One region of the Bradyrhizobium sp. 63_E2_N1_3 genome, then DNA from elsewhere that is predicted to be linked to it. Evidence: predicted binding sites of a transcription regulator. Region 1 holds the regulator's gene; the other holds the start of a gene.
The links. Region 1 encodes LexA, which represses DNA repair genes until DNA is damaged. Its sites were predicted from a motif close to TGTTCNNNNTGTGTTCNG; they were not measured.

Region 1 (7,086 bases):
TTCTGGTGGCTGATGGGGATCGGCATCGACTGGATGGTTGCGGTCTCCCGCTGGGTGGCCGCTTTGCCGGGCGCGGTCGGCCGCATCTCGGCTTTCGGCATCGCACCGCTGATCGCGGCAAGCTTGGGGATCATCGTGATGGGCCTGTTGCGCACGCCGTTGCGCTGGGCCGGCGCGGTGGCGCTGTTGGCCGCGATCCTCTGGGGACTGTGTGCGCGGCAGCCCGATGTCCTGATCGCCGGTGACGGCCAGAGCGTCGCGGTGCGGGGCAGGGATGGGCACCTGCATCTCATCAGGTCGAGCAAGGACAGTTTTCTTCTGAAGGAATGGCTCGCCGCCGACGCCGATCCGCGCGACGCCGGCAGTGCCTCACTGGCCGCCGGCGTGTCGTGCGACGAGGCCGGCTGCGTGACGCCGCTCGCCGACGGGCGCCTGGTCGCGCTAGCCTTGCGCATCGATTCACTGGCTGACGATTGCAGCCGGGCCGCGCTGGTGGTGACGGCGCGGCCGGCGCCGCCGGATTGCGCGGCGATGGTTGTCGACCGTCAGCGTCTCGCAAGACAGGGCGCGCTGGCGCTGACCCAAAGCGGCGACGGCTTCGCGGTTCAGGCGGCGAAGGCAAGGGGGGCAGACCGTCCGTGGTCGCCGGCGGCCGCCGGCGAGGCGGATTTCGGCGCGAGCCTTGCGCCGCAGGCGGCGGCTCCCCGCAACCGCGACGCGACGCCATCGGAAGCCGACCTGCAGGCCGAGGATTGAGCGGACGGGTTACAGATACCAGGCCAGCACGGCGTCGAGCCTGGCGTTGCCGATAACCGGCAGGACGACCATCTGGCTCAGTCCAGAGGCGCTGGCCTGCAAGGCCGCGACCGAGCCGTCACGCGCGAGATCGTCGTTGAGTGCGGGCATGCCGGTGGCCCAGGCCCCGCCGATGCTGCCTTCGCCTTTGGCGATGGATTTCGTCGCATAGAGCGTGGCGAGGTCGGTCTGCGCGCTGCAATCGCCGGCGCGGAAGACCAGCGCCGAACGGGCCTCGTCCGGGACCCAGATCTCGAAGCGTCGCGCAATCGGGGTCGCCTGCGCGGAGAGAAATGTCAGCACCCAGGTCTGATCGGTGCCGGTCCGGTAGGGAACGCCGACGCCGAGATTGATTCCGACCTTGGCGGCGTCCTCCCAGCGCAGAAAACTCCTGGCATCGTGCAGGTCCTTGATGATCAGCGGCAGGCCGGCTTTCCAGATGCGGCCGGGCAGGCCGAAGCCGCGCGGAAATCTGGTATGGCGGGAGTTGAATTCGAACATGTCGGCGGTGCCGTAATAGCCGTCGACGAGCGCCATCTCGTGGGAGGTTTCGGCATCGTTGTGCCAAAGCTCGATCGCGCCGACATGGGCCTCGTCGTCGCCGCAGAACAGCACCATGACGGCCTGCAGGAACTCGCCTGAAAACACCGGCACCGCCACGCCGCAGGTCAGCCCGGCGGCGATGGCCTGATCGGTCCGCTTGAAGTAGGAATCGGTGAATCTGGTGAGGATCACGGGGTGGCCGCTGGCCCAGGCCTTGCCGGGAAGCCCCTCGTCATATCCGAAATGCAGATCCTCGCTCACGTCCCTGAACGCGGACAACCCTTCCCCGTAGAGGCCGCCGCCGAATTCCAGCCGCATCCGCGTGCGGTCAGGCACCCAGAGTTCAACGACGCGAATGAAGGTCTTCATCGAACGTGCCCGCCGCCTCAAGCCGCACCAAGCATCGGCCATTTGGCTGCGGAACGGACGTTCAAAATTCAGGCAGGACAGCGCAAACTTCGTGCGGTGGGAGACGCCACGGCTTGGTCCGCCCGATGGAGTTTCGCGGGACACAAACGACACCATCTCGCCGGCCTCGGCCGGCGATGGCGATTTCAATCCTGGCCCGACCTGCCGGCCGGGAATGGCTGCATCAGCCGATCGGCAGGCGGGTGATGGTTGTCCGGCTGTCGGTGATGGTCTGCGGCTTGTGCTCGCGCTCGCCGAGCGGCTGGGTCACCGGTAGCTGCAGCACGGTCGCGCGCTGGCCTTCGACCAGCTGCGTCACCAGCACGGATTTGCCGTCGGGGAATTCGATCGCATCATGATGGCGATCGGGAATGTGCGGATCGATCTTGCCGAACTTGCCGACGCGCGAATTGACGGTGCGCGTCCAGATCCAGCGATTGTCGTAGCGGACGTTGTCGGCGAAGGCGAGCTCCGTCCCCGGGAGCAGGCAGACCGCGACGGTCGGATCGGCCGCGGAGGCAAAGCCGCGCGTCGAGGTGCCGCGGAAGGTTGTCGTGACGATCGTCTCGCCGACTTCGGCGGGACGCGACGCGACGGCATGCAGGCTGTAGTCACACATCGGGTGCTCCTCATGCAGGGATAGCGACCCACGTCTCTTAATCGAGGCGCAGGCCTCTATCAGAGTGGAAATACCAAACGTTCTGCCGGGTTGTAGGCAAATCTACGGCTCGCCGCCGCAGGCCGCAATCACATTAACTTTCCCGAATCCACCAGGAACAAAGCCCGCCCCTTTGCATTCTGCAGGCGCGTGTCAGCGCCCCGGAGGCGCCGACCAGCCGGAATATTGCCAGCCCGGCCGCGACGGTTGGTCGACGGCGTCGAGGGCCTTGCGGACTTGCTCGCTCATGGCGGTATCCTTGCGGACATGGGGCCGCGATTGCGCGGCCAAGGCTTGCACGGCCAAGGCTTGCACGGCCAAGGCTTGCACGGCCAAGGCTTGCGACGCTGATGCTGCGATCAGCGCCACAGCAACTGTGCTCAGAACGATCCGGCGCATGACTTCTCCTCGAACCTGAAGGCCGCGAAGCAGGGCTGCTTCGCGCGGCGTGCCGAGGATTTACCGCTGGAGGAGGGGCCGGATAATCTGCGCGAAACCAGAAAGACTATCCAGCGGAAGCGGACAATCGTCCGCTCCAATCTCGGATCGGCGATGCCGATCGAAAGCGCGCGGGGCGCCCAATAACCGATACCGGCACGTCCGGTATCAATACTTCCGGTACAGCCCGATCAGCTTGCCCTGGATCTTCACCCGGTTGGGCGGGAGGATGCGGACCTCATAGGCGGCGTTGGCGGGCTCGAGCGCGATCGAGGCGCCGCGGCGGCGGAAGCGCTTCAGCGTCGCCTCCTCGTCGTCGATCAGCGCCACCACGATATCGCCGGTATCGGCGCTCTCGTTGCGCTGGATCAGCGCCATGTCGCCGTCGAGAATGCCGGCCTCGACCATGGAATCGCCGCGCACTTCGAGCGCGTAATGTTCGCCCGAGCCGAGCATGTCAGGCGGTACGCTGATGGTGTGGCTGCGGGTCTGCAAGGCCTCGATCGGCGTGCCGGCCGCAATGCGGCCCATCACGGGCACCGCGACGGGGCGCTCGCCCTCGTCCGCTGGCGGGCTGGAAGTCGTGCGGACCTTGCCGAGATTGCCTTCGATGACGCTCGGCGTGAAGCCGCGGCGGCTGCCGGCGGCGGCCTGAAGCTCGGGCAGCTTGATCACCTCGATGGCGCGGGCGCGGTTGGGCAAGCGCCGGATGAAGCCGCGCTCCTCGAGCGCGGTGATCAGGCGATGGATGCCCGATTTCGAGCGCAGGTCGAGCGCGTCCTTCATCTCGTCGAAGGAGGGCGGCACGCCGCTTTCCTTCAGCCGTTCGCTGATGAACCGCAGGAGCTCGTATTGTTTGCGCGTTAACATCTCGACCAAAATCCCCCGGTTGATGTCGTTCGATTCCGAGACGCTGAATTCAGCAGTAAGCCGCTACATTCTCGAAACAAATCATGAACGGACACTATATGTTCGATACATGTTCCGCAACTGCTTAATTTACCGTGAACGCGACAAAGTTCGCGGAACGCACGCGAACGAAGCGATCAGACGGGCAGTCGCAAGACCTCGCAAGGCGCGCCGGCTTCGGCCTTCGGCGCGAATGGCGCGCGCACGAGAAGTGCCTGTGCCGCAGCGAGATTCGCAAGCAGCGAGGAATCCTGGTGATTGACGGGGAGGGCGAGGAGCGTGCCGTCATCGCGCAGCTCGAGGCGTGCGCGCAGATAATCCTCGCGCTGGTCATTGGCGCCGACATCGCGGCCCAGCACCGCAGGTTCGCGGCGGTGATGAATCATCGAACGGCCCGAAAGCGCGCGAATCAACGGCACCATGAACAGGAAGCCGCAAACGTAGGATGACACGGGATTGCCGGGCAGGCCGATCACGCGCATCGCGCCGAGCCGCCCATTCATCATCGGCTTGCCCGGTCGCATCGCGATCTTCCAGAACGCCATCGAGATACCTTCGTCCCTCAGCGCCTGCTGGACCAGATCGTGGTCGCCGACAGAGGCGCCGCCGGTCGTGATCAGGATGTCGGCGCCGCTTTCCCGCGCGCGGCCGATGCCGGCCGTGGTGGCCTCCAGCGTATCGGCGGCAACGCCGAGGTCGATCGTATCGGCGCCCTCGCTGCGGGCGAGCGCGTGCAGGGCGTAGCCGTTGGAATAGACAATCTGGCCGTGGCCCGGCGTCGTACCCGGCATCACCAGCTCGTCGCCGGTGGCGAGGATCGCGACCTTCGGGCGTCGCCGGACTGGCAGTTGCGGGTAATTCATGCCGGCGGCGAGCGCGAGGTCGCGCTCGGTGAGCCGGGCCCCTTTGCGCAGCAGCACGTCGCCTTCCGAGAAGTCGACGCCGGCGGGGCGGATGTGCCGCCCCGTTACGGCGGCTTCCTTGATGGTGATGCGCTTGCCGTCCGCGATCGTGTCCTCCTGGATCACGACCGCATCAGCGCCATCGGGAACGACACCGCCGGTGAAGATACGCACGGCCTCGCCGGCGCCGACCGATCCCGCAAACGGGCGGCCCGCCGCGACCTCGCCGATCAGGGTGAGCTGGGAGTCGATCTTCGCCGCATCGACCGCGCGCACCGCATAGCCGTCCATTGCCGACATCGCCTGCGGCGGCTGCGTGCGCCGCGCCGCGACATCGCGCGCGAGCACGCGGTGGAAGGCTGCGTCGAGCGCGATCATCTCTTCAGGCAACGGCTCTGCGCCCGCCAGCACCGCGGCGAGCGCGTCGGAAACCGGCATCAGGGCCACGGGTGAAAACTCCTGCTGGGCCCGTTCGGGCAAATCGGCGGCGAGAGTTCTAGCCGAGTGCAGGCGCAGAGGCAAAACAGTGGCCGCGCAGGATGATTTATCCTGCGTCATCCGCTCTGCGATGAAGGGTGAGCATCAAGTCCGCCGCGGCATGATCCAGAAGGCGAGACAGACCGGTACGAGGATGGCCATGGCGAGGACGAGAAAGACGAGAGCCACGGCCAGCATCGGTCAGCCCCCCGGCTGCTTGTACGGACTGACGTCCGGCGCTGCGGGGCCCTGATCCTTGTCAGGCAGCGGGTCGGCCTGGGATTTCAGGTCGGCGGCCTTGCTGATCAGTTTTGCGGAAAGGTCAGAATCCGAGGTGGTTCTGGCGAATTTCATCAGCAGAGAGGCCTGCTTGGTAAGGTAGGTTTTGCCTAACACGACGATAAGCCCGATGTAGAATTCCCAACGGACTCATGAGTCCTGAGAGGGGCAATCGTTCCGGGAACTCTGTATAAAAATGCACAAAGGGACTTGGTTCCTCGCCCCCGGGCAAAATAGTTCCATTCGCGGCCCGTCGGCTTGCCGGTCAGAGATCAGATTCCGAGCGCCTTGAGGGCGTTCCCGACGTCGCGGGGCGAGGTCACGTGGACCGTGGTCAGGCCGCGCGACCGCGCTCCTTCGATGTTCTCGGCAAGATCGTCGAAGAACACGATACGGTTCGCCGGCACGCCGATCGCGGCCACGACATGGTCGAAGGCCTCCACATCGGGTTTGCGCAGGCCGATGCTCGACGACAGATACAGCTCGCGGAAATGGCCGAGCAGGCCAGCATATTCCTTCGAGAAGTGGTCCACATGCGGCCGGTTGGTGTTGGAGAAGGCGTAGAGCGGCAACTGCTTCGCCGCGCGCGGCAGCAGCTCGGCGATGTCGGGCATCTCGCCGGCGAAGATTGCGTTCCAGCCCTCCAAAAACTGCGCGTCCGAAATGCCGATCCCGAGCGCGACACGCAGCGAGTCAAAATAGGCCTCGTCGCTGATCTTGCCGACCTCGTGCAGCCGGTAGGCTTCGCTGTCCCGCACATAGCGCGCGACGATGGCTTCCGGCTTGCAGCCGGCATGTCCCGCCCAGCAGGCGATCGCCTTGGAGAAATCGATGTCGAGCACGACGCGCCCGAGATCGAACAGGAGCGCGTCCGCGCTGCCGGGAGAGAGCGAGCTCATTGCATCCTTTCACTCAATATCGATAGGGGTCGTGGTCGAACAGCGGGAACGCGCTGAACACGCTCGGCGCATTCGTTGCGGTCGCCTGGTGCAGGCAGGACTTGTCGACCTCGGCGAATGAGGTGGCGCCCAAGAGGCCGAGGCAGCGCAGCACCTCGTCCTCGAGCAGCTCCAGCATTCGCCTCACGCCGGCTTCGCCGGCTGCCGCCAATGCCCAGCATTGCAGCCGGCCGATGCCGACCATGTCCGCGCCCGCCGCGATCGCCTTGACGATGTCGCTGCCGCGGCAGAAGCCGCCGTCGACCATGATCTTGGCGCGTCCCTTCACGGCCTCGACGATCTCGGGCAGCACATGCATGGCACCGCGGCCGTGATCGAGCTGGCGGCCGCCATGGTTGGAGACGTAGATCCACTCGACGCCGTGATCGACCGCGATCCGGGCGTCCTCGGCGGTGGCGATGCCCTTCAGGATGAGCGGGATTTTGAACTTGTCCTTGATCATCTTCACGGTCCGCCACTCCAGGCCCTTCTGGTAATCGCCGCCGGTGGCGCGCAGGCGGCTCTCGCGAACATAGCGCTTGGCAATGTCACGTTCGCGACGGCTGTAATGGGCGGTGTCGACGGTCAGGCAGAAGGCGGCGTAGGCGTTCTTCTCGCTCCGGCTGACGACATCGGCGACGAAGTCGTCGTCGCCGCGCACATAGAGTTGATAGAGCCGCAGCGCATCAGGGGCGGCCTCGGCGGTCTTCTCCAGGCCGGGCTCGGACACCGAGCTCAG
Region 2 (7,086 bases), 4.2 Mb from region 1:
CTCCGCGGCGCCGATTGCTTCGGCTGCACCCATGCGCGCACCGACCTCGTCACCGTCCGCGTTCGGCGGCGGCGCCGCCCGGCCGCAGATGGCGGCGCCCGCGCCGGATCCGCAAGGGGCCGCGCCCCAGCTGCGCATCACGAGCTTCACCCAGCTCGTCGCAGTCGCCGGGCAGAAGCGCGATCTCATGACCAAGGCCGCGCTCGAAGGCGACATGCGCCTCGTTCGTTTCGAGGAGGGCCGGCTGGAAGTCGCGCTCGAGCCCAACGCCTCCAAAACCATGATCTCCGAGCTCGCGCGAAAATTCGAGCTCTGGACCGGCCGGCGCTGGACCGTGATCGTCTCCAACGAGCAGGGCCAGCCGACGCTGCGTTCGGTGAACCACGCGGCGAAGCAGGAACATGCGCGCTCCGCCGAAGCCGATCCGCGCGTGCAGGAGGTGCTGTCGCGTTTTCCCGGTGCGAAGGTCGTCGAGGTCCGCAGGCTTGCCCCCGAGGCGCCGGAAACCAATATGAATGCGGACTATGGCAGTGACGATCCGCCCGATGGTTCCGACGGCGACGATCTCTAGAGCATGATCCGGACCCGAAGGGCCGCGTAGCGCAAAGTGTGAAGCGGTTTTCCGATTAGATCAGGCTCAAACCAAAAGTTAAGGCGCGATGACGAGTCATCGCGCCAACCAAGGACAGCACCGATGGTCGATATTTTCGGCATGATGAAGCAGGCGCAGCAGCTGCAATCCAAGATGCAGGAGATGCAGGATCAGCTCTCCAACGTCGAGGTCGAAGGCATCTCCGGCGGCGGTCTCGTCGCCGTGCGCATGACCGCGAAGATGGACGTGAAGGGCATCAAGATCGATCCTTCGCTGATGAAGCCGGAAGAGCGCGAGGTGCTCGAGGACCTGCTCGTCACCGCCCTCGGCGATGCCCGCCGCAAGGCCGAGACGGCCGTGCAGGAGAAGATGCAGGCGCTCACGGGCGGGCTCAGCCTGCCGCCGGGTATGTTCGGCCAATAAGATGGGTTCGGTTGCAGGTCCCGAAATCGAGCGGCTGGTCCAGCTCCTCGCACGGCTGCCGGGCTTGGGCCCGCGCTCCGCGCGGCGTGCGGCGCTGCATCTGATCAAGAAGCGCGAAGCGCTGATGATGCCGCTGTCCTCGGCCCTGCAGGTCGCGCTCGACAAGGTCCAGGTCTGCAAGACCTGCGGCAACATCGACACGCAAAATCCCTGCACGGTCTGTACCGATCCGAAGCGCGATGATGCAATCATCGTCGTCGTCGCCGATGTCGCCGATCTCTGGGCGCTGGAACGGGCCAATGCGACCCAGGGGCGCTATCATGTGCTCGGCGCGACCTTGTCGCCGCTCGACGGCGTCGGGCCGCAGGACCTCACCATCGACGCGCTGGTGGCGCGCGCGCATGCTGCCGAGGTGCATGAGATCATCCTGGCGCTGAACGCGACGGTCGACGGCCAGACCACGGCGCACTACATCACCGACCTGCTTCAGGACGCCAACGTAAAAGTAACCCGCCTGGCCCATGGTGTGCCGGTCGGTGGCGAGCTTGATTATCTCGACGAAGGTACGCTATCGGCCGCGATGCGGCAGCGGACCCTGTTCTAGCCATCCAGACTTACGGAACGGACGACATGACGAAACTTTTCGCCACACGATCGGCTTTGGTCGCGACGATGATAATGCTGGCGACCCCGGCCATCTCCGCGCAGCAGGACGACGGGGCGCCGCCGCCGCCGAAGCCCGGCAAGCCGATCAGTGCCGGCGAGGTGCTCTCGGGCGAATTGAACGCAATGAAGGTGCGCGACATCAAAAATGCCGGCAAGCGGATTGCGATGTACCAGATCACCTCGGAGCCGCGTCGACTGCCGGCGCCGAACGGGCTGTGCAATCTCGAGACCGGTCCTGAGACGTTCCAGCTCGTCACTTCGAGCGACGCGCAGGCCACGCAGCTGAAATCCTTCGTCGGCAAGGCGATCTCGGTCAAGGTCGACGAAGTCGCCTGCGCCAGCGATCCCGGCCAGATGAGCGAAGCCGTGATCACGAAGTGGAGCCTGATCAAGAAGCAGTAGGGGGCGCGGCTCCAGCCGAGCTACCGTAGGGTGGGCAAAGGCGCAAAGCGCCGTGCCCACCATTCTCCCGGCGACGATTCAGGTGGTGGGCACGCTTCGCTTTGCCCACCCTACGGCATCGCGGGCGTGGCGCGTGCCGAGTTTAAACCCTCACCGGCCCCAGCGCCTCAAAGTGCCCGCGCTTCTGCAGCCAGGCCAGTAGCACCAGGCTCGGGATCGCCACCAGCACGCAGATCACGAAGAACAGCGGCCAGCCCGTCGTGTCCGCCACGAAGCCCGCACTCGCTGACAGATATGTGCGCCCGACCGCGGCGAGCGCGGTGAGCAGCGCGTATTGCGTCGCCGTGTGCAGCGGATTCTGACACAGCGCGGAGAGATAGGCGACGAAGATCACGGTGCCGATGGCGCTGGTAAAGTTCTCGCAGGTGATGGCAAAGGCCAGCGCCCATTGGCTGGTGCCGACGAATGCCAGCCAGGAGAAGGAGAGATTGGCGAGCGCCTGCACCACGCCGCCGATCCACAGGCTGGTCGCGAGCGAATAGCGCCGCGCGAGGAAGCCGCCGGCAAAGCCGCCGATCAGCGTTGCCGCGAGACCAACGCCCTTCACGATCGCCGCATAATCGTTGCGGGAAAAGCCGAGGTCGATCACGAACGGCGCGGTCATGGTGCCGGAGAAGGCGTCGGTGAACTTGAACAGCACGACGAAGGCGAGCGCGGCGAGCGCATCCTTGCGCGACAGGAATTCCGAGAAGGCTCCGATCGCCGCGTGCAGCACGCGCGCGAACGCCGTCTCGGTTTGTGTCGCGGCTTCCGCCCGCACCGATTGCTCGGGCTCTGTCGCGGCCAGCGCGGTGATCGTGCCGATCAGCACCATCGCCGCCATCACCACGTAGCCCCACATCCAGGCCGACGCGCGCGGAATGCCGGTGCCCTCGAAGCCGGACACGATGAACAGCGCGCCCGCGGTCGAGACCAGCATGCCGATGCGGTAGGCCGCGACGTAGGAAGCCATTCCGGCAGCCTGCTCGCTCTCCGGCAGGCTCTCGACGCGGAACGCGTCGACCACGATGTCCTGCGTCGAGGACGTCGTCGCGACCAGCAGCGCGCCGAGCGCGACGTAGAACGGCGAGCGCGCGGGATCGGTAAGCGCCAGCAGCAGGATCGCGATGATCAGCAGCAATTGCGAGAACAGCAGCCAACCGCGCCGCCGCCCGAACGCGCGAGTGAACAGCGGCACATGCAGCGCATCCACCAGCGGCGCCCACAGGAATTTCAGCGTGTAGGGCGTGCCGACCAGCGCAAACAGCCCGATGGTCTTGAGGTCGACCCCGGCCTCGCGCATCCACACCAGCAGCGTCGAGCCCGACAGCGCCAGCGGCAGCCCGGACGAGAAGCCGAGGAACAGCACGATCAGCACCCGCGGTTGCAGGTACACGGCCAGGCCATCGCGCCAGGACGTGGGGGCCGTGTCGGGGCTGGCAGGGGAGGTCGCGTCGGGTGCGGTCATGGGGAGGTGTTAGCAGATTCTGGCTGCCACAAGTGAGGTGTCGTCGCCCGGTTAAGCCGGGCGACGACAGTGTGCCTCAAAACTCACTCCCCCGCCTGGAGCTTCCTCGGGAACAGCTCCGCGGCACCGGTTGCCACCAGATGCGGCCCCTCCGGCGCATCGGTCTTGCTGAAATCGAGCTCCTCGATTCGCCCGGCGCGCTTCTCGATCTTGTCGGCGGAGATCAGCACCTGCCGCACGTCCTCGTTGGCGTCGGCAAAATGCTTCTGCAATTTCAGCACGCGGTCGCGCAGGCGTCCCAAATCGTCGCCGAGCTTGATCACCTCGGTGCGGATCTGGTCGGCGGCGTCGCGCATGCGCGCGTCTTTCATGATCTGCTGCATCACCTGGATCGCGAGCATCAGCAGCGAAGGCGACACCAGCACGACGCGGGCGCGATAGGCCTTCTGGATCACGTCGTCGAAACCGTCATGGATCTCGGCGTAGACCGATTCCGACGGCACGAACATCAGCGCCATCTCCTGGGTCTCGCCGGCGACGAGATATTTGTCGGCAATGTCGCTGACATGCTTCATCACGTCGCCGCGCAGCCGCTGCGTGGCGATGCGCTTCTCCTCGTCGGTGCGGGCGTCGTGCAGCGCGGTCATCGCCTCCAGCGGAAATTTTGCGTCGATGCAGAGCGGGCGCTGGTCGGGCAGGAACACCACGCAGTCCGGCCGCTTTCCCGTCGAGAGCGTGAACTGGAACTCGTAGGCGCCCTTCGGCAAGCCGTCCTGGACGATCGCCTCCATCCTTGCCTGGCCGAAGGCGCCGCGCGACTGCTTGTTGGCGAGCACGTCGCGCAGGGTCGTCACCTGCGTGGTGAGGTCGGTGAGGTTCTTGTGCGCGTTGTCGATGATGCCGAGCCGCTCGTGCAGGGCGCGCAGGCTCTCCATGGTGTTGCGGGTCGAGTGTTCCATGGATTGGCCGACCCGATGGGTCACCGAATCCAGCCGCTCGTTGACCGCGCGCGCCATGTCAGCCTGGCGGCCGGCCAGCGCCTGGGTCATGGCGTCGGCTCGGCCGGCAGCCTCGCTCTGGGCGTGCAGCACCTGGCTGAGGCGCTCCTCGAGCTCGTCCGCGCGGATGGCATTGGCCATGGCGAGTTCCGCGCCGCGCCGCCCGGATCGCGCGATCACGACCGCGATCACCAGCAGCAGGATGACGACGAGGGCGCCGAAGCCGATCAGCGCATCGATCGTGCGGACCGGCCAGTCGCCAGCCAGGAAAATGATCTCGTTCATGGCGGCCCTTGTAGCCGATTCGACACCCTCCGCGAACGAATAGCGAACGCTTATGGTTAATAGCCCCCTAATTTTTATGGTTAACGAAACCTGAAGTTTTATGGTTAGCGGAGGGTTAACGGAGTTCCTCGCCGCATTGACCGCATCCGGCATGCGGCTTAAATCGCGGCCATGGCCCTCAGAGAAATCATCATCCTGCCCGACAAGCAGCTGCGTCTGGTCTCCAAGCCGATCGAGAAGGTCACGACGGAGATCCGCAAGCTTGCTGACGACATGTTCGAGACCATGTACGACGCGCCCGGCATCGGGCTCGCGGCGATCCAGATCGCGCAGCCCTTGCGGCTGATCACCATGGACCTCGCCAAGCCTGACCCGGACGGCGAGACAAAGCCGGAGCCGCGTGTCTTCATCAACCCTGAAATCATCGCATCCTCCGAGGATCTGTCGGTCTACGAGGAAGGCTGCCTCTCGATTCCCGAATATTACGAGGAGGTCGAAAGGCCCGCGAAGGTGCGGGTGCGCTTCACCGACCTCGACGGCAAGGTGCACGAGGAGGACGCCGAAGGCCTCTACGCCACCTGCATCCAGCACGAGATCGACCATCTCAACGGCGTGCTGTTCGTCGACTATCTGTCAAAACTCAAGCGCGACCGCGTGATCAAGAAGTTCGAGAAAGCCGCCAAGCGCGCGGAGTAGCCACGTCCTCCGCCGTCATGCCCGGCCTTGTGCCGGGCATCCACGTTCTTTGCCGCCGCGAGCAGCGAGAACGTGGATGGCCGGGACAAGCCCGGCCATGACGAGTAACTTGCTCGTTCCCGAGGATTGTCTCGTCATATGTCTCTCCGCCTGATCTTCATGGGTACGCCCGATTTCTCCGTGCCGACGCTGCTCGAGCTGGTCTCGCACGGCCACGAGATCGCGGCGGTCTATACCCGCGCGCCCAAGCCCGGCGGACGGCGCGGCCTGCAATTGCAGCCGACTCCGGTCGAGGAAGCCGCGCGAAAGCTCGGCGTGCCCGTGCTGACGCCGAAGTCGTTGAAGCCGCCCGAAGCGCTCGACGAGTTTCGTGCCTTTGATGCGGATGCCGCCGTCGTCGTCGCCTACGGCATGATCCTGCCGCAGGCGATCCTCGATGCGCCAAAGCTCGGCTGTTACAATCTGCACGCTTCGCTGCTGCCGCGCTGGCGCGGCGCCGCGCCGATCAACCGCGCGATCATGGAAGGCGATGCGGAGAGCGGCGTCATGGTGATGAAGATGGATGTCGGTCTCGACACCGGTGACGTCGCCATGGCCGAGCGCATCGCGATTCCCGACAACATGACCGCGGTCGATCTGCATGACCGCCTCTCCCGGATCGGTGCCGATCTGATGGTGCGCGCGATGGCCGCGCTCGCCCGCGGCGGGCTCCAGCTCAAGAAGCAGAGCGAGGATGGCGTCACCTACGCCGCCAAGATCGACAAGGCCGAAGCGCGGATCGACTGGTCCAGGCCGGCGCGCGCTGTGCTGCGCCACATCCACGGCCTGTCGCCGTTTCCCGGCGCCTGGGCAGAGCTTGAGAATGCGCGCGTAAAAATCCTGCGCTGCGAGCTGGCGAAGGGCTCCGGTGCACCCGGAGAGGTGCTCGACGACCAGCTCACGATTGCCTGCGGTGAGGGCGCGATCCGCATCCTCGAGCTTCAGCGCGAGGGCAAGGCGCGGATGCAGGCCACGGACTTCCTGCGCGGCGTGCCTGTGAAGCCGCCGATGCGGCTGGCCTGATGCCCCGCTACAAGCTCACCATCGAATATGACGGCGCGCCGTTCTTCGGCTGGCAGGTGCAGGACACGCTGCCTTCCGTGCAGGGCGCGCTCGAAGCGGCGGTGAAGGCGATGACCGGCGCGGATCTGCGCGTGCACGGTGCGGGCCGCACCGATGCCGGCGTGCATGCGCGCGGCCAGGTCGCGCATGTCGACATCGACAAGCAGTTTCCGCCGGGCCGGTTTCGCGACGGACTGAACGCGCATCTGCGCCCGCATCCGATCGCGGTGCTGGAGGCCGAGATCGTCCTTGACACCTTCGAGGCACGCTTCTCGGCCGTGAAGCGGCACTACCGCTACCGTGTCGTCAACACCCGCGCCAATCTCGCGCTTGATATCGGTCACGCCTGGCGCGTGCCGCGCCGGCTCGATGCCGATGCGATGCATGCGGCGGCACAACGCCTGCTTGGCAAGCAC

Region 2: the regulator LexA is predicted to act here: its motif matches at 4,905-4,922, upstream of AB7531_RS40555 (DNA recombination protein RmuC).

Annotation. Positions count from the first base shown of each region.
Region 1 covers NZ_CP197235.1:4,349,806-4,356,891, forward strand. Annotated here, with positions in the region: gene AB7531_RS20675 (ComEC/Rec2 family competence protein) at 1-756, shown strand, start outside; gene AB7531_RS20680 (GAF domain-containing protein) at 766-1,707, opposite strand; gene AB7531_RS20685 (hypothetical protein) at 1,931-2,365, opposite strand; gene AB7531_RS20690 (hypothetical protein) at 2,558-2,803, opposite strand; gene lexA (transcriptional repressor LexA) at 3,011-3,712, opposite strand; gene AB7531_RS20700 (molybdopterin molybdotransferase MoeA) at 3,889-5,100, opposite strand; gene AB7531_RS20705 (hypothetical protein) at 5,332-5,484, opposite strand; gene AB7531_RS20710 (HAD family hydrolase) at 5,682-6,308, opposite strand; gene AB7531_RS20715 (alpha-hydroxy acid oxidase) at 6,322-7,086, opposite strand, start outside.
Region 2 covers NZ_CP197235.1:8,514,865-8,521,950, reverse strand. Annotated here, with positions in the region: gene AB7531_RS40580 (DNA polymerase III subunit gamma/tau) at 1-571, shown strand, start outside; gene AB7531_RS40575 (YbaB/EbfC family nucleoid-associated protein) at 695-1,015, shown strand; gene recR (recombination mediator RecR) at 1,017-1,619, shown strand; gene AB7531_RS40565 (hypothetical protein) at 1,646-2,083, shown strand; gene AB7531_RS40560 (AmpG family muropeptide MFS transporter) at 2,226-3,590, opposite strand; gene AB7531_RS40555 (DNA recombination protein RmuC) at 3,674-4,873, opposite strand; gene def (peptide deformylase) at 5,045-5,569, shown strand; gene fmt (methionyl-tRNA formyltransferase) at 5,708-6,631, shown strand; gene truA (tRNA pseudouridine(38-40) synthase TruA) at 6,631-7,086, shown strand, end outside.